One region of the Streptomyces sp. NBC_00122 genome, then DNA from elsewhere that is predicted to be linked to it. Evidence: riboswitches for the same ligand, from Rfam matches in the RefSeq annotation. Region 1 holds a riboswitch; each other region holds the start of a gene.

The links. Region 1 has a riboswitch for cyclic di-AMP ahead of OG737_RS11230 (transglycosylase family protein). Riboswitches for the same ligand answer to the same signal wherever they lie in the genome.
Positions count from the first base shown of each region.
Region 2: another riboswitch for cyclic di-AMP. It lies ahead of OG737_RS23195 (M23 family metallopeptidase); the one in region 1 lies ahead of OG737_RS11230 (transglycosylase family protein).
Region 3: another riboswitch for cyclic di-AMP. It lies ahead of OG737_RS26735 (peptidoglycan DD-metalloendopeptidase family protein); the one in region 1 lies ahead of OG737_RS11230 (transglycosylase family protein).

Region 1 covers NZ_CP108191.1:2,390,403-2,397,422, forward strand. Annotated here, with positions in the region: gene OG737_RS11210 (exopolyphosphatase) at 1-12, opposite strand, end outside; gene OG737_RS11215 (DUF501 domain-containing protein) at 9-545, opposite strand; gene OG737_RS11220 (septum formation initiator family protein) at 595-1,083, opposite strand; gene eno (phosphopyruvate hydratase) at 1,175-2,461, opposite strand; gene OG737_RS11230 (transglycosylase family protein) at 2,734-3,441, opposite strand; cyclic di-AMP (ydaO/yuaA leader) riboswitch at 3,445-3,617, opposite strand; gene OG737_RS11235 (transglycosylase family protein) at 3,894-4,952, opposite strand; gene OG737_RS11240 (cytochrome P450) at 5,056-6,336, opposite strand; gene OG737_RS11245 (globin domain-containing protein) at 6,458-7,020, shown strand, end outside.
Region 2 covers NZ_CP108191.1:4,896,300-4,903,319, reverse strand. Annotated here, with positions in the region: gene OG737_RS23210 (GNAT family N-acetyltransferase) at 1-1,478, opposite strand, end outside; gene OG737_RS23205 (HPr family phosphocarrier protein) at 1,663-1,944, shown strand; gene OG737_RS23200 (GntR family transcriptional regulator) at 2,285-2,962, opposite strand; gene OG737_RS23195 (M23 family metallopeptidase) at 3,145-3,948, opposite strand; cyclic di-AMP (ydaO/yuaA leader) riboswitch at 3,962-4,120, opposite strand; gene OG737_RS23190 (pitrilysin family protein) at 4,325-5,692, opposite strand; gene OG737_RS23185 (pitrilysin family protein) at 5,713-7,020, opposite strand, start outside.
Region 3 covers NZ_CP108191.1:5,788,974-5,795,993, reverse strand. Annotated here, with positions in the region: gene OG737_RS26750 (ATP-binding protein) at 1-1,625, opposite strand, end outside; gene OG737_RS26745 (MBL fold metallo-hydrolase) at 1,886-3,085, opposite strand; gene OG737_RS26740 (SGNH/GDSL hydrolase family protein) at 3,198-3,983, opposite strand; gene OG737_RS26735 (peptidoglycan DD-metalloendopeptidase family protein) at 4,147-5,115, opposite strand; cyclic di-AMP (ydaO/yuaA leader) riboswitch at 5,120-5,292, opposite strand; gene OG737_RS26730 (tyrosine-protein phosphatase) at 5,609-6,400, shown strand; gene OG737_RS26725 (aspartate aminotransferase family protein) at 6,419-7,020, opposite strand, start outside.

The DNA.
Region 1 (7,020 bases):
GACCCGGGTCACGCCCGGTCCTCCTTGTCCCCGCACGGGGTGACGCAGGGGCCCTTGGCCCACCACTCCGGCAGCATCGCCAGGGCCTCGTCGCCGAACGGGTTCACGCCCGGGCCCGCGGCCAGGGAGTGGCCGACCAGGACGTGCAGGCACTTGACCCGGTCCGGCATCCCGCCGGCGCTCGGGAAGCCCTGGAGCACATCGATGGCGTCGCGGCGCCGGATGTAGTCCTCGTGCGCGGCCTGGTAGGCGGCGGCGAGCTCGGGGTCCTCGGCGAGCCGGGCCTGCATCTCCTTCATCACGCCGTTGGCCTCCAGCGTGCCGATCGCGGAGGCCGCGCGCGGGCACGTCAGGTAGTACAGCGTCGGGAAGGGGGTGCCGTCGGGGAGCCGCGGCGCGGTCTCCACCACGTCCGGCTGGCCGCAGGGGCAGCGGTGCGCGATGGCGCGCAGCCCGCGCGGCGGGCGTCCGAGCTGCTGCTCGAACGCCTCGATGTCCGCGTCGGTCGGCTCGGTCCGGTCGGTCTGGGGCGGGGGCGTCTGCATGCCTGGAGGGAGTCTCTTCGTTCGCGGTTCTATGACGGGTGGAACTGGTTCAGTCGCCGGGGCGGTCGGCCTTGTCGACGCCGTCCCAGACGTTGGAGTACCAGGGGCGGTCCGAGCCGGCCTGGCCGGTCCGGTGCTGCTCGGCGCCCTGCGCCCCGGGGTCGGTCATGATGTAGCCGATCTCCCCCGGGCGCAGGAAGTGCAGGTGCTTGCGCGCCTGCTGCTCCGCGTAGGCGTTGTCCTGCCAGCGGGCCTTCTCGTCGCGGAGCCGTTCCAGGCGGTCCCGCGCGGCGGCGGCGGCCCGCTGCTGCTTCGCGATCTCCGAGCGCTGGGACACGTACTGGCGCATCGGATACGCGAGGGCGACGACCAGCGTACAGAGGACGAGCACGAGGAGGGCCGCGCGGCCGGTGAGCCGGCTGCGGCGGACCTGGCGGCGCGACTGCGAGCGGTAGACGTGGGCGGCGGTCCGCTCGCCGAGCTGCTTGAGCCTGGTCGCGGTCGAGAAGGTGGAGAACCGATCACGGTTCCCGGCCATTGGTCCCGCCTCCCCTGTGTACGCACTACGCAATACGTCCCCGCACACGGTACGGGACCGAGTGCGGGGACGTACGGAAGCAAGAGCGTGATTAGCCCTTGAAGCGCGGGAAGGCGCTGCGGCCCGCGTACACCGCGGCGTCGTCGAGGATCTCCTCGATGCGCAGCAGCTGGTTGTACTTGGCGACGCGGTCCGAGCGGGCCGGGGCGCCGGTCTTGATCTGGCCGCAGTTCACGGCGACGGCGAGGTCGGCGATGGTGACGTCCTCGGTCTCACCGGAGCGGTGCGACATCATGCACTTGAAGCCGTTGCGCTGGGCCATCTCGACGGCGTCCAGGGTCTCGGTCAGCGAACCGATCTGGTTCACCTTCACGAGCAGGGCGTTCGCGGAGCCCTCCTCGATACCGCGGGCCAGGCGCTCCGGGTTGGTGACGAAGAGGTCGTCGCCGACGATCTGGACCTTGGCGCCCAGGCGGTCGGTGATGGTCTTCCAGCCGGCCCAGTCGTCCTCGAACAGCGGGTCCTCGATGGAGACCAGCGGGTACGCCTCGACGAGCTCGGCGTAGTAGTCGGTCATCTCGGCGGCCGAGCGGGACTGGCCCTCGAACTCGTACTTGCCGTCCTTGTAGAACTCGGACGCGGCGACGTCGAGGGCGAGCGCGATGTCCTTGCCCGGGGTGTAGCCGGCCTGCTTGATGGCCTCGATGATGAGGTCGAGCGCGGCGCGGTTGGACTCCAGGTTCGGGGCGAAGCCGCCCTCGTCACCGAGACCGGTGGACAGGCCCTTGGTGTGCAGGACCTTCTTGAGGGTGTGGTAGACCTCGGCACCCCAGCGCAGCGCCTCGGAGAAGGACTCCGCGCCGATCGGGGCGATCATGAACTCCTGGATGTCCACGTTGGAGTCGGCGTGCGACCCCCCGTTGAGGATGTTCATCATCGGAACGGGCAGCAGGTGCGCGTTCGGACCGCCGAGGTAGCGGAAGAGCGGAAGGTCCGAGGCCTCCGACGCGGCGTGCGCGACGGCGAGGGACACGCCGAGGATGGCGTTCGCGCCGAGGGAGCCCTTGTTGTCGGTGGCGTCCAGGTCGAACATGGCCTGGTCGATCAGACGCTGCTCGGTGGCGTCGTAGCCGACGAGCTCCGGGCCGATCTGCTCGATGACGGCGAGGACGGCCTTCTCGACACCCTTGCCCATGTAACGGTTGGGGTCACCGTCACGGAGCTCGATGGCCTCGAATGCACCGGTGGAGGCGCCGGACGGAACTGCAGCACGGCCGGTGCTGCCATCGTCGAGGCCCACCTCGACCTCGACCGTGGGGTTGCCTCGGGAGTCCAGGATTTCCCGGGCTACGACGACGTCGATGGACGGCACGAGCATCTCCTTCTGGGATGTGACGCTGGGTGTGCGGTGGCGTCAGGCCGTGGGACGGCCTGGCCGACTAGAGCCTAACCGGATCCGGGCACTCACCCTGCCGACCGCCCGGTTCCTGGGACGAAAAAGGGCCCGAATACCCCTCTTCCCGGACATAGAGGCCTCGGTGACGGGGGTTCTGCAGCCGCACACACCACCGCCCGGCGCGTGGGGGGAGACGCGCCGGGCGGTGGGGATGGTGAGCGTTGCTGCGACTCCTGCGGCTATTGCCGCAGTGTTCAGCTGAGCTTCAGCTTCTGACCCGGGAAGATCAGGTCGGCGTCCGAGACGATGTCCTTGTTCAGCTCGAAGAGCTTCTCCCAGCCGCCCTTGACGCCGTTGGCCTCGGCGATGGTGCCCAGGGTGTCTCCGGACTTGACCTCGTACGAGCCGTTGCCGGTCTTCGGGGCCGGGGCCTCGGAGCGCTCGGAGCGGGTGGTCGGGGCCGGGGCCTCGGAGCGCTTCGTCTCCTTCTTCGGCTCGGTCTTCTTCGGCTGGGTCTTCTTGGTCTCGGTCTTCTTCTCCGTCTGCTTCGGGGTTTCGGCCGCGCCGCCCCCGCTGTAGGAGGAGTTCGACAGACCCACGCCACAGGACGGCCAGGCGCCCTTGCCCTGGCCCTTGAGGACCTTCTCCGCGACGGCTATCTGCTGGGACTTCGAGGCCTGGTTGGCCTGCCCGGCGTACGCCTTGCCGCCGTACGCGGCCCAGGTGGACGACGAGAACTGCAGGCCGCCGTAGTAGCCGTTGCCCGTGTTGATGGCCCAGTTGCCGCCGGACTCGCACTGCGCGACGCGGTCCCACTCGGAGGAGGTGGCGGCACTGGCGGAGCCGGCGGCCATCAGGGGGGCGGCGACGGCCACACCGGCGACACCGGCGAGCGTGACGATGCGGGCGGTGCGCTCGATGGCGGTACCGCGGCGGTGCTTGCCCTTGCCGGAAAGCAGCATGGAGTTTCTCCTCACCGACGCCTACGAGGTGAGCTGTCGGGTTCGGGCGAGTGAGTTGCCCGGCCGTGCGACCTAGCGCACGTCTTAACCCCTAGCCGGTGGCGTGACCGTCTCTCAACGGCCGCTCCCGGCACCTACCTTGGTTCCCCCGCTCCTGCCTTCGGCGCTTGACGCGACGACTGTTCCCTCCGTCCGCCGGCAGGACTCGGCGATGCGGTCGAAGGAGCTCGCGGTGGCGAGCGATTCAGAAGGTAGACAGGTCTCCCCCCGATGTTCAACGACCGACATCGGGGGGAGACGACCCCTACTTGCGCTGCCAGTACGGGTGTTTGCGCAGGTGAGGGCGGGGTTTGCGGAAGCCCCGGGGCGAGACACGCCAGTTGACCGGAAGAGACGCATGTCTCACTTACAGAAAACGGACAATCGACTCTTTCCGGATGGCTCAAGTGTCCTTATTGCACGGTTAGATCCAGGTTCTGTCCGGGCTTGATCAGATCCGCGTTGCCGCCGATGACCTGCTCATTGGCCGCGTAGAGCCCCTTCCAGCCGCCCTTGACCCCCTTGGCATCCGCGATGGTGACCAGGCTGTCGCCCGCCTGCACGGTGTACGAGGGGGCCGACGCGGCATCAGATGCGGCCGGCGTCTCGGTCGCGGGGGCTCCGCGGTGCTTGCCGTTGCCCTCAGCTGCCGTGACGGGCGGTGCGGTGGGGCCGGTGGAGGTGCCCGGGGTGGCCGGGGCGCCCTGGGTGGCCGGTGCCGTCGGGTCCGTCGTGGCGCCAGGAGTGGTGGGGGCCGCGGGGTCGGCCGGGGTCACCGGGGGCTGGCCCGGGGTGCCGGGCGGCGTGGTGGGCGCGTTCGGGTCCACGGGGGCGGTCGGTGCGCCCGGGGCGGTCGGGGTCGGCGTCACCTCGTCCGGCGAGGGCATGACGGGCAGTCCGAGGGAGGGCGCGAGCGGGCCGTCGGGAATGACGAACGACGGGGTGGCCGACGGGCTCGGGGCGGGGGTGGGAGCGCCGAAGTCCGTGGACGGCTTCCCCTTCCCCGTGGAGGGCACGTCCTCGTCCGGCCGAGTCGGCGCCGGGCCCTTCACGGCGGAACCGCCGGGCAGGCCGGGGTCGACGACCGCGGCGGGGCTCTGCCCCTCCAGCCCGGCCGACGCCGCGCACAGCGGCCACGCCTGCGGGCCCTGGGAAGCCAGAATGCGCTCGGCCACGGCGATCTGCTGGGACCGGCTCGCGAGGTCGGGCCGCTTGGCGAAGTCGGAGCCGCCGGCGCTCTGCCACTCGTCCTGGCTGAACTGGAGGCCGCCGTACTGGCCGCTGCCGTAGTTGGCGCTCCAGCTGCCGCCGCTCTCGCATTCGGCGACCTTGTCCCACGTGGAGGTGTCGGCCGCGGAGGCGTTGGTGGCGGCAAGAAGCGGCAGTGCCAGCGCGGAGCCTGTGACTCCTGCGGTGACGACTATCGCGGGCACCTGACGGGGGCGTCTGTGACGGCCGTTCCCGGAACGCATGAGGCTGCACCTTTCGCATAACGGCTGGGTAACGGCAGAACCTAGCGGCCCTCGAACGATTGTCACAACTCGGGTCTGCTACTGACTTTCGGTCAGATGACCTTCAAATGTTTCGGGGTGTGAAGCGCACGGGTAGGGTGCGCAGACCGCGCATGATCAGACCACCGCGCCAACGCAGGTCAGTTGACGGAATGGCGAGTTCCAGATCCGGCAGACGCGTGAGCAAAGTCGCAAGCGCCGTCTTTCCTTCAAGTCGCGCGAGCGGAGCACCCAGGCAGTAGTGGATGCCGTGCCCGTATCCGAGGTGCTGGTTGTCGGTGCGCGAGAGGTCGAGGGTGTCCGGCTCGGCGAACCGCCCGGGATCGCGGTCGGCCGCCGCCAGGACGACCAGGACCGGATCCCCGGCCGCGATCGACTGCCCGCCGAGGGTCAGCGGCTCGGTGGCGAACCGCCAGGTGGCCAGCTCCACCGGGCCGTCGTAGCGCAGGAGTTCCTCGATCCCGGTCTCCAGCAGGCCGCTCTCGCCCGCGGCGAGGGAGCGCTGGAGGCGCTCGCGCTCGCCGGGGTTCATGAAGAGGGAGTGGACGCCGTTGCCGATGAGGTTCACGGTCGTCTCGAAACCGGCGAAAAGCAGGATGAAAGCCATGGCGGTGGCCTCGGCCTCCGTGAGGTGGTCGCCGTGGTCGCTCGCCCGGATCAGGTCCGAGATCAGATCATTGCCCAGATCATCCCTTTTGCGATGGATGAGTTCACCGAGATAGGTCCGCATCTGCTTCACCGAGCGGGCGACACCGCCGCGCGGTCCGCCGCCGTGCCGGATCATCATCCCGGCCCAGTCGCGGAAGTCGTCCTGGTCCTCGCGCGGTACGCCGAGCATCTCGCAGATGGCGTAGATGGGGAGCGGGAAGGCGAACTCGTGGATGAGGTCGGCCTCCCCCCTGTCCGCGAACCCGTCGATGAGGTGGTCGGTGAGCTCCTGCACGCGCGGGGTGAACTCGGCGACCCTGCGCGGGGTGAAGGCCTTCGCCACCAGCCGCCGCAGGCGGGTGTGGTCCGGCGGGTCGATGTTGAGCAGATGCGTCATCAGCTCCGCCTTGCGCTCCCCCGGGATCCCGGTCTTGCCCTTGGCGTGTCCCTCGTGGCGGTCCGGATTCTTGCTCAGCCTCTGGTCAGCCAGCGCTCGGCGGGCGTCCGCGTACCGGGTGACCAGCCAGGCCTCGACCCCGCTGGGGAGCTTGGTGCGGTGCACCGGCGCGTGCTCGCGCAGCCAGGCGTAGGCGGGGTAGGGATCGGTCGCGAACTCCCAGTCGAACAGGGTCGGTCCCCGGCGGGAAGGGGAGGTCGAAGGGGTGTCGGCGGAGGCTGCGGGGGTCTGCTCATGCACCTGCTGACCGTATCCCGGCACCCGACCCCGATCCCATATGGGTGGTTCGTCGCGGCTGTCCGTAGATCTGCCATCACTTGACCTCATCTTCTCCGACATTCCTACTTTCGGTTTTGTGGATGTGAGGATCTTGAAAAGCAGCTTCGCGGTGGTGGAGAGACGGGCCGAGCACGCGGTCAAGTTCTTCTACTCCCACCTGTTCTGGCACAACCCCGGAGTCCGTGAGCTCTTCCCGGCCTCCTTCGAGGAAATGGAGCGACAGCGGGACCGGCTCTTCGCCGCGCTCACCCACGTGATCGCCCACCTGGAGAACGAGACCCTCGTCCCCTATCTCCATGAGCTGGGCCGCGACCACCGCAAGTTCCAGGCCCGCCCCGAGCACTACGCGGCCGTGGGCGAAAGCCTGCTCGCCGCCCTCGCCGCGACCTCCGGATCGGCGTGGACCCCGACGGTGGAGAAGGCATGGAGCGAGGCGTACCAGGTGATCGCCGACACGATGACGGCCGGCGCCGCCGCGGCCGAGGACCCGCCCTGGTGGGACGCGGAGGTCGTGCGCCACCTCCAGTACGGAAAGGACATCGGCGTGCTGACCCTGGCGCCGCACGCCCCCTTCCCCTATGTACCCGGCCAGTACACGAGCGTGAGCAGCGAGCGGGTCCCGAAGACCTGGCGCACGTACTCCAT
Region 2 (7,020 bases), 2.5 Mb from region 1:
GCCAGCAGGAGGCCGACGTCCACCAGCTCCGTCACCGTGTCGACCCGGATCACGCCCGCCTGCCGCAGCAGGTCGGAGACGGTGGCGTCGGGCAGCCGGGTGCCCGGGACCACGTGCCCCGCCGGGGTGTGGCGGCCGCCCCTGGCGACGACCACCGGCTTCTCGGCTGCGGTCCGGCGGGCGAGGCGGGTGAACTTCCGCGGGTTGCCGAGGGTTTCCAGGTACATCAGGGCGACGTCGGTCGCCTCGTCGTCGTACCAGTACTGAAGGATGTCGTTGCCGGAAACGTCCGCCCGGTTCCCCGCGGAGACGAAGGAGGACAGGCCCTCGCCGCGCCGGAGCAGGGCGGAGAGCAGTGCGATCCCGATCGCCCCCGACTGCGTGAACAGGCCGATCCGGCCCCGCATCGGCATCGGCGCGGGCGTCAGCGAGGCGTTGAGCTCCACCTCGGGCGCGGTGTTGATCACCCCGTAGGCGTTCGGACCGATGAGCCGCATCCCGTACGAGCGCACCTGGCGCACCAGTTCGCGCTGGCGGGCGAGTCCGGCCGGGCCGCTCTCCCCGTATCCGGCGGACAGCACCACGAGCCCCTGTACCCCGTGTTCGCCGCAGGCCGCCACGGCCTCGGGCACCCGGTCCGCCGGAACCGCGATCACCGCGAGGTCGACGGGGGCGCCGATGGCGTCGATCGTGCGGTAGGCCCGCACGCCGTCGAGCAGGTCGAGGGCGACCTCCTCGTTGACGGCGTAGAGGTGGCCGTGGAAGCCGCTGTCGCGCAGGTTGCGCAGCGCGGCGGCGCCCACGCCCGCGCCGGAGCGGCTGACTCCGATCACCGCGACCGAGCCGGGGGCCAGCAGCCGCTGCACCGAGCGGGCCTCGGCGCGCTGTTCGCGGGCGCGCTGCACGGCGAGGGACTCGGCGGTGGGTTCGAGGTCGAGGGTGAGGTGGACGGAACCGTCCTCGAAGCTGCGCTTCTGCTGGTAGCCGACGTCCGTGAACACCTTGATCATCTTGCTGTTGGCGGGCAGCACCTCGGCGGCGAACCGGCGGATGCCGCGCTCGCGGGCCACCGCGCCGATGTGTTCGAGCAGCGCGGAGGCCACTCCGCGGCCCTGGTGGGCGTCCTGGACGAGGAAGGCGACCTCGGCCTCGTCGGCGGGGGCGGTGGCGGGCCGGCCGTCGGAGCCGATGCGGTCGTAGCGGACGGTGCCGATGAACTCCCCGCCGATGGTCGCCGCGAGGCCGACCCGGTCCACGTAGTCGTGATGCGTGAACCGGTGCACGTCGCGGTCGGAGAGCCGGGGGTAGGGAGCGAAGAAGCGGTAGTACTTCGACTCGTCGGAGACCTGCTCGTAGAAGCTGACCAGCCGGCCCGCGTCCGCGGTGGTGATGGGCCTGATCCGGGCGGTGCCGCCGTCACGCAGGACGACGTCCGCTTCCCAGTGGGCCGGGTACGAGGGGTCCGACTCGGTGGTCATGGGCCTACCTTACGGCCGGGAACGGCCCGGCAGCGCTCGCGCGGCGCATTAGGCAGGCTGGGGCAAAACGGTGCAAGCTGGGGGAGGCCGAACGGCGGGAGATCCGAGCCGAAGGCCGGTCGGAGCATTCCGGGCGTCGTGAGAGACTGGTCTAGACAACCGTAAGAACCTGAAGGGCATCACCATGGCAGAGCGCCGCGTCAACGTCGGCTGGGCCGAGGGCCTGCACGCTCGTCCCGCCTCGATCTTCGTCCGCGCGACGACCGCTTCCGGCGTCCCGGTGACCATCGCCAAGGCCGGCGGCGACCCCGTCAACGCCGCTTCCATGCTGGCGGTTCTGGGCCTGGGCGCCCAGGGCGGCGAGGAGATCGTCCTCGCCTCCGAGGCCGACGGCGCGGAGGTCGCACTGGACCGCCTCGCGAAGCTGGTCGCCGAGGGTCTCGAGGAGCTCCCCGAGACCGTCTGACCCTTCGGGTTCGACCCACGCGGTACACCCGCCGGAGCCGCGGCCCCCACCACCCCGGGGCCGCGGCTCCGGCGTTCGCGGGTCCACCCAGCTCCGCCCAGCTCCATCCGGCTTCACCCGGTTCCCCCCGGCTTCACGGAATACGGCACGCGAAAACACGGCAGCGCTGCGGGCACGGCGAATTCGGCGCCACGAAAATGCGGCAGCCCGGAAATGCGGCAGCCCGGAAATGCGCCGGCGCGGGAATCCGACTCCACGGGAATTCGGCGCGCAACAAATTCACGCACCCCGGAAATCCCGGCAGCGGCGCCCGGATACGTCCCTTTGTATACGGGCCCTGTTAATGCCGGCCGCTCGCCATGTTTACGGAAGGTTGCGAAGTGCTCACCGTCGGCCGGAGCCGCGGCCGGTGCGCGGCCGTCGCCCGGTCGGCGTGGACCGCCGTCAGCGCCCGGGCCCGCTCCGCGTCCCCGCGCGCCACCGCGTCCACGATCGCCCCGTGCTCCGCCCATGACTCCACCGGCCGGGCCGGCGCCTCCACCACGTACATCCACGCCACCTTGTGCCGCATCTGCGTGAGCAGGGCGACCAGCCCGGGACTCCCGGAGGCCTGCGCGAGCGTCTCGTGGAACCAGCCGCCCAGGGACCGCAGATCCTCGCCCTGGCCCCGCCTGGCCCGCTCCTGGCCCAGCCTGACCAGCCCGCGCAGCACCTTGAGGTGGGCCTCGGTGCGCCGCCGGGCCGCCCTGGCGGCCGCCAGGGGCTCCAGCAGCATCCGCACCTCCAGGAGGTCGGCGGCCTCCTGCTCGGTCGGCTCGGCCACACAGGCGCCCGCGTGGCGCCGCGTGGTCACGAACCCCTCGGACTCCAGGGTCCGCAGCGCCTCGCGGACCGGGACGCGCGAGACTCCGTACCGGCGGGCCAGCACTTCCTCGGTCAGCCTGCCGCCAGGTTCGAAGACCCCGGAGACGATGTCGTCGCGGATTGCCGTGCATACCGCGTGCGCAGGAATACGCAAGACCGAACCTCCGCTATTTCTGACTGCCACGCTCATTGGACGCGCATGTGCGCAACTCGACTCTATTGCAACACACGATAATTTCCGAGAGCGCTCGGAAATGCGAAACATTTGCCCGCCGGAGCAGCGCGAAGGCCCCGGCTCGGGGAGCCGGGGCCTTCGGTGAAGCGGTGCGGTGCGCGTCAGAGGCTGACGTCGTGCGAGCGCAGGTACGCGATCGGGTCGATGTCCGAGCCGTACTGCGAGCCGGTGCGGGCCTCGAAGTGCAGGTGCGGGCCGCTGGAGTTGCCGGTGGAGCCCGACAGGCCGATCTGCTGGCCGGGGGTGACCTGCTCGCCGACGGAAACGCTCAGCGAGGACATGTGCCCGTACTGGGTGTACGTACCGTCGTTGTGCTTGATGACGACGTTGTTGCCGTACGCGCCGCCCCAGCCGGCCTCGACCACGACGCCCGCGCCGACCGCGTGGACGGTGGTGCCGGAGGCGGCGTGGAAGTCGATGCCGGTGTGGCTGCCGGAGGACCACATGCCGCCGCCCGCCTTGTACTGCGTGCTGACGTACGAGCCGTCGACCGGTGCGACGAAGGTGTTGAGGCGCTTGCGCTCCTCCTCGCGGGCCGCGCGCTCGGCGGCTTCGCGCTCGGCCTTCGCCTTGGCCTCGGCGAAGCGCTTGGCCTCGGCGGCCCGCTGCTTGGCGTCGGCCTCGGCCTGAGCCTGGGCGGCCGCGTGCTCGGCAGCGCGGTGCTGGGACGCGGCCTGGTCCTGGATGTCGTCCTGGAGGTCCTCGGCGACGACCACGGCGCCGAGAGCGTTGTCCTGGGGCGACTGGTGGTCGCTGTTGTCCGCGGCGAAGGCCGGAGCGGCGAGGGAGCCGACGACACCAGTGGTGGCGAGGGCGGCTATGCCGGCGTAGCCGGCGGTCTTGCGGCTCAGACGGCTGGAACCACGGTGCTTACCGGAGCCGGCGGGACGACTGCCAAACGCCATGAAGGGGTTGATCCTTTCCTTCCTTCTCGCCTACCGGGTTAGCTGACGGGTTCGGAGCAGGAAGGTCTCCTACGGGCCCCCTCTGGCGAGGCGGTCCGATTCACCCCAGGGACACATGTGGGTCCCCGGCTCCCCAGGCTCGCGCCTGACGGGGACTCGGCGATCGCTGCCCGGTGCCGCGGATGCGACGGGTACGACTGACGGACAGCACGAGTGACGCTAGGCGGATCATCAGTCAATCGCCAAACAGACACGCCTTTTTGTTGCGTACGCCACACCACATAAAAGCAACCTCACCACCAAACGGACAAAAGGGCCCTGGCGGACAAGCCCGCCAGGGCCCTGCGTGAATCGGCCAGTCGACCGACTGCCGCCGTCAGTTGGTGACGACGCTCACCTCGCCGATCCCGAGGGCGCGCACCGGCGCCTCGATCTGCGCGGCGTCGCCGACCAGGATGGTGACCAGCCGGTCCGCCGGGAAGGCCTTCACGACCGCCGAAGTCGCCTCCACCGTCCCGGTTTCGGCCAGCTGCGCGTACAACTGCGCCTGGTAGTCGTCCGGCAGCTCCTGCTCGACCTGGTCCGCGAGGGTTCCGGCGACCGAGGCCGCCGTCTCGAACTTCAGCGGGGCCACGCCCACCAAGTTCTGCACCGCCACGTCCCGTTCGGCATCGGTCAGGCCGCCCTCCGCGAGGGTGCGCAGCACCTCCCAGAGGTCCTCCAGCGCCGGGCCGGTGTTCGGGGTGTCCACGGAGCCGCTGATGGCGAGCATCGAGGCGCCCTTGCCGTCGGCGGTCGAGCGCAGCACCTGGCCGAAGGAGCGCACGCCGTAGGTGTACCCCTTCTCCTCGCGCAGCACCTTGTCCAGGCGGGAGGTCAGCGTGCCGCCCAGGCAGTAGGTGCCGAGCACCTGGGCCGCCCAGACCCGCTCGTGCCGGTCCGGCCCGATCCGGCCGATCAGCAGCTGCGTCTGGACCGCGCCGGGCCGGTCCACGATGACCACGCGGCCGGTGTCGTCGGCGGTCACCGGCGGCACCGGGAGGGGCTCGGCGGTACCGCCCGTCCAGGCGCCCAGGGTGTCCGCGACAACGGCGTCCAGGTCGATGCCGGTCAGGTCGCCGACGACCACCGCGGTGGCCGTGGCGGGGCGTACGTGGGCCTCGTAGAAGGCGCGTACGGCCGCGGAGTCGATCCGCGCGACCGTCTCCTCGGTGCCCTGGCGCGGGCGGGACATCCGCAGGGAGGCCGGGAACAGCTCCTTGGAGAGCTGCTTGGCGGCGCGGCGCTGCGGATTGGCCAGCTCGTGCGGGATCTCGTCGAGCCGGTTGCGCACCAGGCGGTCGACCTCGGCATCGGCGAAGGCCGGCGCGCGCAGGGCCTCGGCGAGCAGGCCGAGCGCCTTGGGCAGCCGGGAGGCCGGGACCTCCAGGGAGACCCGCAGGCCCGGGTGGTCGGCGTGCGCGTCGAGGGTGGCGCCGCAGCGCTCCAGCTCGGCCGCGAACTCCTCGGCGGAGTGCTTGTCGGTGCCCTCGGACAGGGCGCGGGCCATGATGGTGGCCACGCCGTCCAGGCCCTCGGGCTCGGCGTCCAGCGGGGCGGCGAGGTTGACCTCGACCGCGATCACCTGCTGGCCCGGGCGGTGGCAGCGCAGCAGGGTCAGGCCGTTGGCCAGGACCGAGCGGTCGGGGGCCGGGAAGGCCCACGGCTGCGGTTCACCGGCCTGCGGGCGCGGGTGGAAGGTCATCGTGACGGCTGCGGTGTCGCTCACTGCTCCGCCCCTTCGTTCTCGTTCGCGTCGTTCTCGTCGGACTCGTCGGCGTCGGCGTCCGCGCCGATCGGCTCGTAGACCAACACGGCACGGTTGTCCGGGCGCAGCCGGGCCGCGGCCACGGCCTGCACTTCCTCGGCGGTGACGGCGAGGACGCGCTGGACGGCGGTCAGGGCCAGCTGCGGGTCGCCGAAGAGCACCGCGAAGCGGCACAGTTCGTCGGCGCGGCCCGCGACCGTGCTCAGCCGGTCCAGCCACTCCCGCTCCAGCTGCGCCTGGGCGCGCTCCATCTCCTCGGCCGTCGGGCCCTCGGCGGCGAACCGCGCGAGCTCCTCGTCCACGGCCGCTTCGATGTCGGGCACCTCGACGCCGCCGGAGGTCTTGACGTCCAGCCAGCCCAGGGAGGGCGCGCCGGCCAGGCGCAGCATGCCGAAGCCGGCCGCGACGGCCGTCTGGTCGCGGCGTACCAGGCGGTTGTGGAGCCTCGAGGACTCGCCGCCGCCGAGGACGGTCAGCGCCACGTCGGCGGCGTCGCACTCGCGGGTGCCGTCGTGCGGGAGCCGGTAGGCGGCCATCAGGGCACGCGCCGGGACCTCCTCGACGATCTCCTCGCGCAGCTCCCGGCCGATGACGTCGGGCAGCGAGCCGTCACGGGGCGGCTGCTTGCCGTCGTGCGCGGGGATGGTGCCGAAGTACTTCTCGATCCAGTCGAGCGTGCGCGCCGGGTCGATGTCGCCGACCACCGACAGCACCGCGTTGTTGGGCGCGTAGTACGTACGGAAGAAGGCGCGCGCGTCCTCCAGGGACGCGGCGTCCAGATCGGCCATGGAGCCGATCGGCGTGTGGTGGTACGGGTGGCCCTCGGGGTACGCGAGGGCGGTCAGCTTCTCGAAGGCCGTGCCGTACGGGACGTTGTCGTACCGCTGGCGGCGCTCGTTCTTGACGACGTCGCGCTGGTTCTCCATGGACTCGTCGTCCAGGGCGGCCAGCAGCGAGCCCATGCGGTCCGCCTCCAGCCACAGCGCGAGCTCCAGCTGGTGGGTCGGCATCGTCTCGAAGTAGTTGGTGCGCTCGAAGCTGGTGGTGCCGTTCAGGGAGCCGCCGGCGCCCTGGACCAGCTCGAAGTGCCCGTTGCCCGGTACGCTCGCCGAGCCCTGGAACATCAGGTGCTCGAAGAGGTGAGCCAGGCCGGTTCGCCCCTTGACTTCGTGGCGCGAGCCGACGTCGTACCAGAGGCAGACCGCGGCGACCGGGGTCAGGTGGTCCTCGGAAAGCACCACGCGCAAGCCGTTGGCCAGCCGGTG
Region 3 (7,020 bases), 3.4 Mb from region 1:
ACGGGCGGCGTTGCCGCAGCCGTGGACGCGTGCGGGAGCCGGGCCCCGGCCACGGCCCCGCGCAGCGGCTCTGGCCCGGACCCGGACCCGGACGGCACCCCGGCCCCGGGCTCCGGCACGGACCCGGACCGCGCCCCGGCCCCGGGCTCCGGCACAGACCCGGACCGCGTCCCGGCGCCGGGCTCCCGCCCGGAACCGGCCTCCGCCGCGGCTGCCGGAACAGGCATCGGCCCGTTCGCACCGCCGGCTCCCGGCGCGGCCGCGCCCCAGGCCTCGGCCCCGCTCTGCGCACCGCGCCCCGGCAGGGGCTCCGGGGCCGGGCGTGGCGGGGTCACCCGTACCGGCTCCAGCGGCGGCACCGCCGCCGACTCCCCGGTCCCCCACGAGGTGGCCCGGGAGCCGCCCGCCGCGTCTGCGGCGCTCGGTGCCTCCGCGCCCAGCAGCTCCTGCGGCAGCACCAGCACGGCGAGCACGCCGCCGTAGATGTTGGACTTGAGCTCGACGGCGATCCCGTGCCGACGGGCCAGCACGGAGACCACGAACAGGCCGATCCGCCCGTCGGCGAGAAGGTGCCGGACGCTGATCTGGTCGGGGTCGCCGAGCAGGGCGTTCATCCGGTGCTGTTCCTCGCCCGGCATGCCCAGCCCGCGGTCCTCCACCTCGACCGCGATCCCGGCGGTGACCCGTTCGGCGCGCAGCACCACATCGGTGTCCGGCGCGGAGAACACCGTGGCGTTCTCCACCAGTTCGGCCAGCAGGTGCACCACGTCCGCCACGGCGTGGCCGCGTACGCTGCCGCCCGCCGGGGGCACGACCTTGACGCGGGTGTACTGCTCGACCTCCGCCACGGAGGAGCGCAGCACCTCGCTCAGGTCGATGGGCCGGGTCCACTGGCGGCGGGACGCGGCGCCGCCGAGCACTGCGAGGTTCTCGGCGTGGCGGCGGATGCGGGTGGCGAGGTGGTCGACGTGGAAGAGCTCCTTGAGCAGGTCGGGATCCTCGACCGTGTCCTCCAGGCCGTCCAGCAGCGAGATCTCGCGGTGGACGAGGGATTGCAGCCGACGCGCGAGGTTGACGAAGACCTCGACCTTGCGCTCGCTGTCGGACGGCGCGGCCGGGCCGGCCAGCCGTACGAGGGTCGTGTGGGCCTGTTCGCGGGCGCCGCGCAGCTCCTGGGCGAGCAGCCAGAACTCGTCCACGCCGGCCGGGTCGGCGCCGAGCGGTGGTCCGGTCGGCCCGCCACGCACGGGGCGGGGCGGGGTCTCGCCCCGCTCCAGCCGGTCGGCTGCCGTCCGCAGCTCCTGGCGGCCGCGCACGCTGGAGCGGCGCAGCGACTCACACCGGTCCCGGACGGCCTTGGCCGCGCGCTGGGCCCCGAGCAGGGCGGCGGCCAGGGCTCCCAGGACGAGGAGGGCGCAGCCGGTGAGCACCGGCCAGAGCCGGGCGTCCCGCTCGCCGGCTCCCCCGCCGAGCTGGAGCGTGAAGATGACCGCTGCGGTGCCGCTGAGCCCGGCGGCGAGCGTGGGCAGCACGGCAGCGCGGACCAGCTGAGGCCGTATCTGCCGGCCCGGACCGGTGGCGGCGTGTCTCGACGGGGCGTGGCGGGCGGCGCGGAGTCCGGACATCGGCGTCCTCGGTACGTGGGGCCCGGCCCCCAGCGGTCCCGGGGCCGGGTGTTGATCACCGGATACCCACGCTAGACCGCACCGTCCCGCGCCGGACGGCCAGTTGGGGAAGTTCGCGGGGGTGCTTCCCGCTCCCGGTGGAGCGCTCGTACAGCCGCCCGAATCCGCCGGGCCGCCTCGGTCGAGGACCGGCGACGGCCCGCGCCGGGCGGCCCCGGCCCCGCCTGGGACGGGGCCGCCCGGCGGCGAGCCGCGGGCCGTCAGGACCCGACGGCCTCGGGCTCCTCGTGGATCACGGCCTGCGGCCGCCCGGTCGTGATCGGACGCGGGGTCCCGGCCGGGGCGGCCGCGGCGCCCGTCACGAACGGCCGCCACCAGGGCTCCGCCGGGGCATCGGCCGAGCCCGGTTCGAACGGCTGGCCCGGGATCGGCAGGGCGATCGCCGATCCGGTGTCCTCGGCCGCGGCCACGGTGCCCTCGCCCGGCTCGTCCCACGGGTGGAGGGCCAGGTTGAAGGTGCCCCAGTGGATCGGCAGCATCGTGCCGTGCGGGGCGCCGCCCTGCAGGTCGAGGTGGGCGCGCATGCCCTCCTCGGGCGTCATGTGGATGTCGGGCCAGTACTCCGAGTAGGCCCCGATCTGGATCATCGTGGCGTCGAACGGCCCGTGCTCGGCCCCGATCTCCTTGAAGCCGGGGAAGTAGCCGGTGTCCCCGCTGTGGTAGATGCGGTGCTCGTCGCCCGCGACGACCCAGGAGGCCCACAGGGTGTTCTGCTGGTTGCGCAGCCCGCGTCCGCAGAAGTGCCGGGCGGGGGTCGCCGTCAGCGAGAGCCCGGCGACCTCCGTGTTCTCGTTCCAGTCCAGCTCACGCAGCCGGTCGGCCGGTACGCCCCAGCGCTCCAGGTGCGCGCCAACGCCCAGCGGGACGGCGAAGACCGTGTCGGTACCGGCCAGCGCCTTGATCGTCGGCAGGTCGAGGTGGTCGTAGTGGTCGTGCGAGATGACCACCACGTCGGCCGTCCCCAGCGAGGCCAGCGGCACCGGCACGGGGTGCAGCCGCTTGGGGCCGGCGAAGGGGAAAGGGGAGCACCGCTCGCCCCACACCGGGTCGAAGAGCACCCGCCGGCCGTCGATCTCGGCGAGCACGCTGGAATGTCCCATCCAGGTGAGCCGCAGTCCGCTCACGGGCGGCTTCGCCAGCTCCGCGAGGGTCGTCGGGTACACGGGGATCGGCGCGCCGGGATTGCGCCGGAGCCGCTGCTCCTTGTGGAAGTAGATCTTGGCGAACTCCGCCATCGACCCCGAAGGCCTGGTCCGGGCCCCGACCGGATTCTGGAAGACGCCGTCGGCGAAGTTCGGCGAGCGGCGGATCCGCTCCAGCCGGGCGCCGGACGGGTCCGCGCCGAAGGCTTCGGGCCGCAGGGCGCGAAGCCGTGGACGCAGGGGACGGGAGCCGGTCAAAGCGCCTCCTGGGAGGGTGGGGTCAGGACGGTCGTCGTTCTACGACCATCCCAACGCACACGTGCCCCGAAGGATTCCGCTTGCGGACCCCGTCCACGCCGCCGGCCGCCTCCTACAAAGGAAGCAGGTCGGGCCGCTTCGCCTCCACGTGGTCCCCGGAGGACTCCCCGCGCAGCCGTCGGCCGATCCACGGCGCCAGGTGCTCGCGCGCCCACTGGATGTTGTCCCGGGTCACGTCCACCGAGCCGCGCGGCCGCTCCGGCGGCCACGGCTGGTCGGGGTCGGCGGGCACCTCCAGCCCCAGCACCTGGGCGGCGCGCAGCGCGACCCGCGTGTGCCCCTCGGGCGACAGGTGCAGCCGGTCGGCGTCCCAAGCCCGCCGGTCCTGTACGGATTTCAGCGACCAGAGGTCGAGCACCGGGCAGTCGTAGCGGTCGGCGATCGCGCGGACGTGCGCGCTGTACGTCGCCACCTTGCCCCTCAGGTGCTTGAGGACCGGCACGCCCCGGGTGTCGAAGCCGGTGGTGATCATGACGTGGCCGACGGCCCCGGTGAGGTCGGCGACGGCCGCCTCGAACCGCTCCGCCACGTCGTCGGGGTCGCTGCCCGGCCGGATGATGTCGTTGCCGCCCGCGCAGAAGGTCACGAGGTCGGGCGCGAGCTCCTTGGCCCGCGGGACCTGTTCCGCCACGATCTGGTCGAGGAGCCGGCCGCGCACGGCCAGGTTCGCGTACCGGAAGTCGTGCTCGTCACGCCGGTCGGCCAGGAGCACGGCGAGCCGGTCCGCCCAGCCGAGAAAAGAATCCCCGGGTCCCGGGTCCCCCACGCCCTCGGTGAAGCTGTCCCCGATCGCCGCGTACGAGCCGATGGTCTTGAGTGTCGTCGTCGTCGCTGCCACGAGACGACATCCTTCACTCCCGTACACGACCTACGCCAACGTAAGCAGGGGTTGACGGACCGTGATCTTTACCACGCGGGGGATAAGGAATAGGTACACGTGAGGCCGGGACCCCCCTCGGGCCCCGGCCTCACGCACGCCGGTGTTGCGACGGCGGGTGCCGTCAGATGCTCACGCCCTTCGAGCGGAGGTAGGCGAGCGGGTCGATGTCCGAGCCGTAGGACGGGCCCGTGCGGATCTCGAAGTGGAGGTGCGGGCCGGTCGAGTTGCCGGTGGAGCCGGAGAGGCCGATGCTCTGGCCGCCGGTGACGCTCTGACCCGCCGAGACGGACAGCACGGAGAGGTGTCCGTACTGCGAGTAGGTGCCGTCCGCGTGCTGGATGATGACCTCGTTGCCGTACGCGCCGGCCCAGCCGGCCGAGATCACGGTGCCCGCGCCGACGGCCTTGACGGTGGTGCCGGAGCTGGCGATGAAGTCGACGCCGGTGTGGTAGCCGGAGGACCACATGCTGCCCGCGACCTTGTACTGGGTGGAGATCCCGCCGCTCACCGGGGCCACGAAGCCGGAGGCCGACTGCTGCGCGGCCGGCGCCTCGGCGGCGGATTCCCGCTGCGCCGGGGCGGCCTTCTGGGCGGGCTTCGGAGCCTGCTTCGGAGCCCGCTTCGGAGCCTGCTTCGGAGCGGGCTTCGCAGCTGCCCTGGGAGCCGGGTCCTGGGCCGGGGCGGCGGGGGCGGACTCGGCCGCGGCCGCCGCGCCGAGGGTCAGCTTCAGGCCCGGGTGGATGAGGGAGGGGTTGGTGCCGACGGCCTCGCGGTTGTCGGCGTACAGCTGATACCAGCCACCGGAGAGGTGACGCTCCGCGGCGATCTTGGAGAGGTAGTCGCCGGGCACGACCGTGTAGACGGTCGGCGCGGTCTCCACGGCGGCGGTCGGGGCGGCCTGGAGCGAGAGGGGAACCTGCGGCGCCACGGCGGGGGCCGCGGCCGGCGCGGCGGCCGGGGCGCCGGCCGCCTGGGCGCCGGCGGCCCCCAGCAGGGGCAGCGCGAGCGCCGCACCGCCGGTGCCCGCGACAGCGAGGCCGCGGAACATGGAACGGGACTTGGGACGGCGGTGCTTACCCTTTGCGGACATGGCGAATTCCTCTCCGTCGCCTGCGAGGTGAGCTGTCGGGTTCGGACTGGAGATGTCCGGCTGTCCATGAACGGAACATGAACGACTTCACCCCGAGCAGTCCCGGAAAAGATCCGGAACAGCGGCTTACCTGGTTCCCCCGCTCCTGCCGCGCGCGTGAATAGTCGAGTGCGGTTTCCCGGGCGGCGGCAGGATTCGGCGGTCCACCCGGATCGATCGCGAAGGTAATCCCATAAGGCCGTACGCAACAAGCCGTGAATTCCCTGACGCAATAACAGGGATGAGGGACCGACGGAATTCCGGTCACCCTGCGTCCATTCCCCGCCGCCAACGACCCCTCCGGCCGGGCCCTTCGGCTTTCGCGATCAGGCACGCACGGTCACCGTATGATCTGGCTCACGGGGCCGCGTCCGATCTCGCCGCTGTTTATGGCAAGTTGGCGCCAAGTACCTCAATTAGGACAGATGGCCCACTACGAAGCGGAGGAGTTCCCGTGACCCAGCAGATACAGGAGCCGGAACTGTCCGGAGTGCGCAATTTCCGCGATGTGGGCGGATTGCCGACTTCCGGCGGGAGAAGGGTCAAGACGGGACGACTGTTCCGAAGTGGACATCTTGCGCATGCCACCGAAACCGACGCAGAGTTCCTCGCCTCGCTCGGCCTCCACACCGTCTTCGACTTCCGCAACAACGCCGACCACGCCCTGGAGGGGCCGGACGTCGAACTGCCCGGCGTACGGAACGTCAACATCCCGCTCTCGGATCCGGCCGACGGCCGGGAGTTCTGGAAGATGGTCCGCGACGGCGACCTCGACCAGCTCCGCTCGATCCTGGGCGACGGGAAGGCCGCCGCCCGGATGGTGAACTCCTACCGCGGGATCATCAAGCACCGCACCGCCGAGCACAGCCGGGTGGTGCACGCCCTCGCCGAGGACAGCGTGCCCGCCCTCCTCCACTGCGCGGCGGGCAAGGACCGGGCGGGCCTGTCGATCGCCGTCACCCTGCTCGCGCTGGGCGTCGAGCGCGAGGCGATCGTGGCGGACTACCTGGAGTCGAACGCTCCGCACCGCCGCTACCGGGTACGCCGCAGCGGCGAGCCGGTCGAGGCCCGCTCCTCCGAGGCGATGGAGCTCCTCGCCCCGCTCTTCGACGCCCGCGCCGAGTACCTGGAGGCGGCCTTCGACACCATCGACGAGCACTGGGGCGGCGTGGACCGCTACCTGGCCGAGGGCCTCGTGCTCACGCCCGAGACCCTCGGCCGGCTGCGGGAGCGGCTGCTCGACTGACGACGGCGGGGCAGGCCGTCACCGGTTCCCGACGGCCTTCCCCCGGCCACCGCCGTGAGAGGCCCCCATCACCAGGGTCCTGGCGAAGTCCCACATCAGCCCCGAGCCTCCGTGCGCCTCGTCCATGACGTCCCGGAAGGCTCCGACGAACCGGTCGACGTCCCGCTCGTCCACGATCAGCGGCGGGATGAGCTTGATCACTTCGAGGTGGTCCCCGGACACCTGCGTGAGGATCCGGTGCTTCTGGAGCAGCGGCACGACGACCATCTGCGCGAAGAGCCCCTTGCGGGCAGCCTGCAGCACGGTCCACCGGCTGCGCAGCCCCAGCGAGGACGGCCGGCCGAACTCGATGCCGATCATCAGCCCACGGCCCCGCACCTCGTGCAGCAGCTCGTACTCGTCCACCAGGGCGGCGAGCCGCCCGCGCAGCAGGTCGCCCATCGCCCGGGCGTTCGCCACGACCTCCTCGTCCTCCATGACCGACAGCACCGCCAGCCCGGCGGCCATCGCCTGCGCGTTGGAGCCGAAGCTCGCGGAGTGTACGAGGACCCGGTCCATGGACGAGAAGACCTTCTTGAAGATCCAGTCCTTGCCCAGGGTGGCGCCGACCGGCACATAGC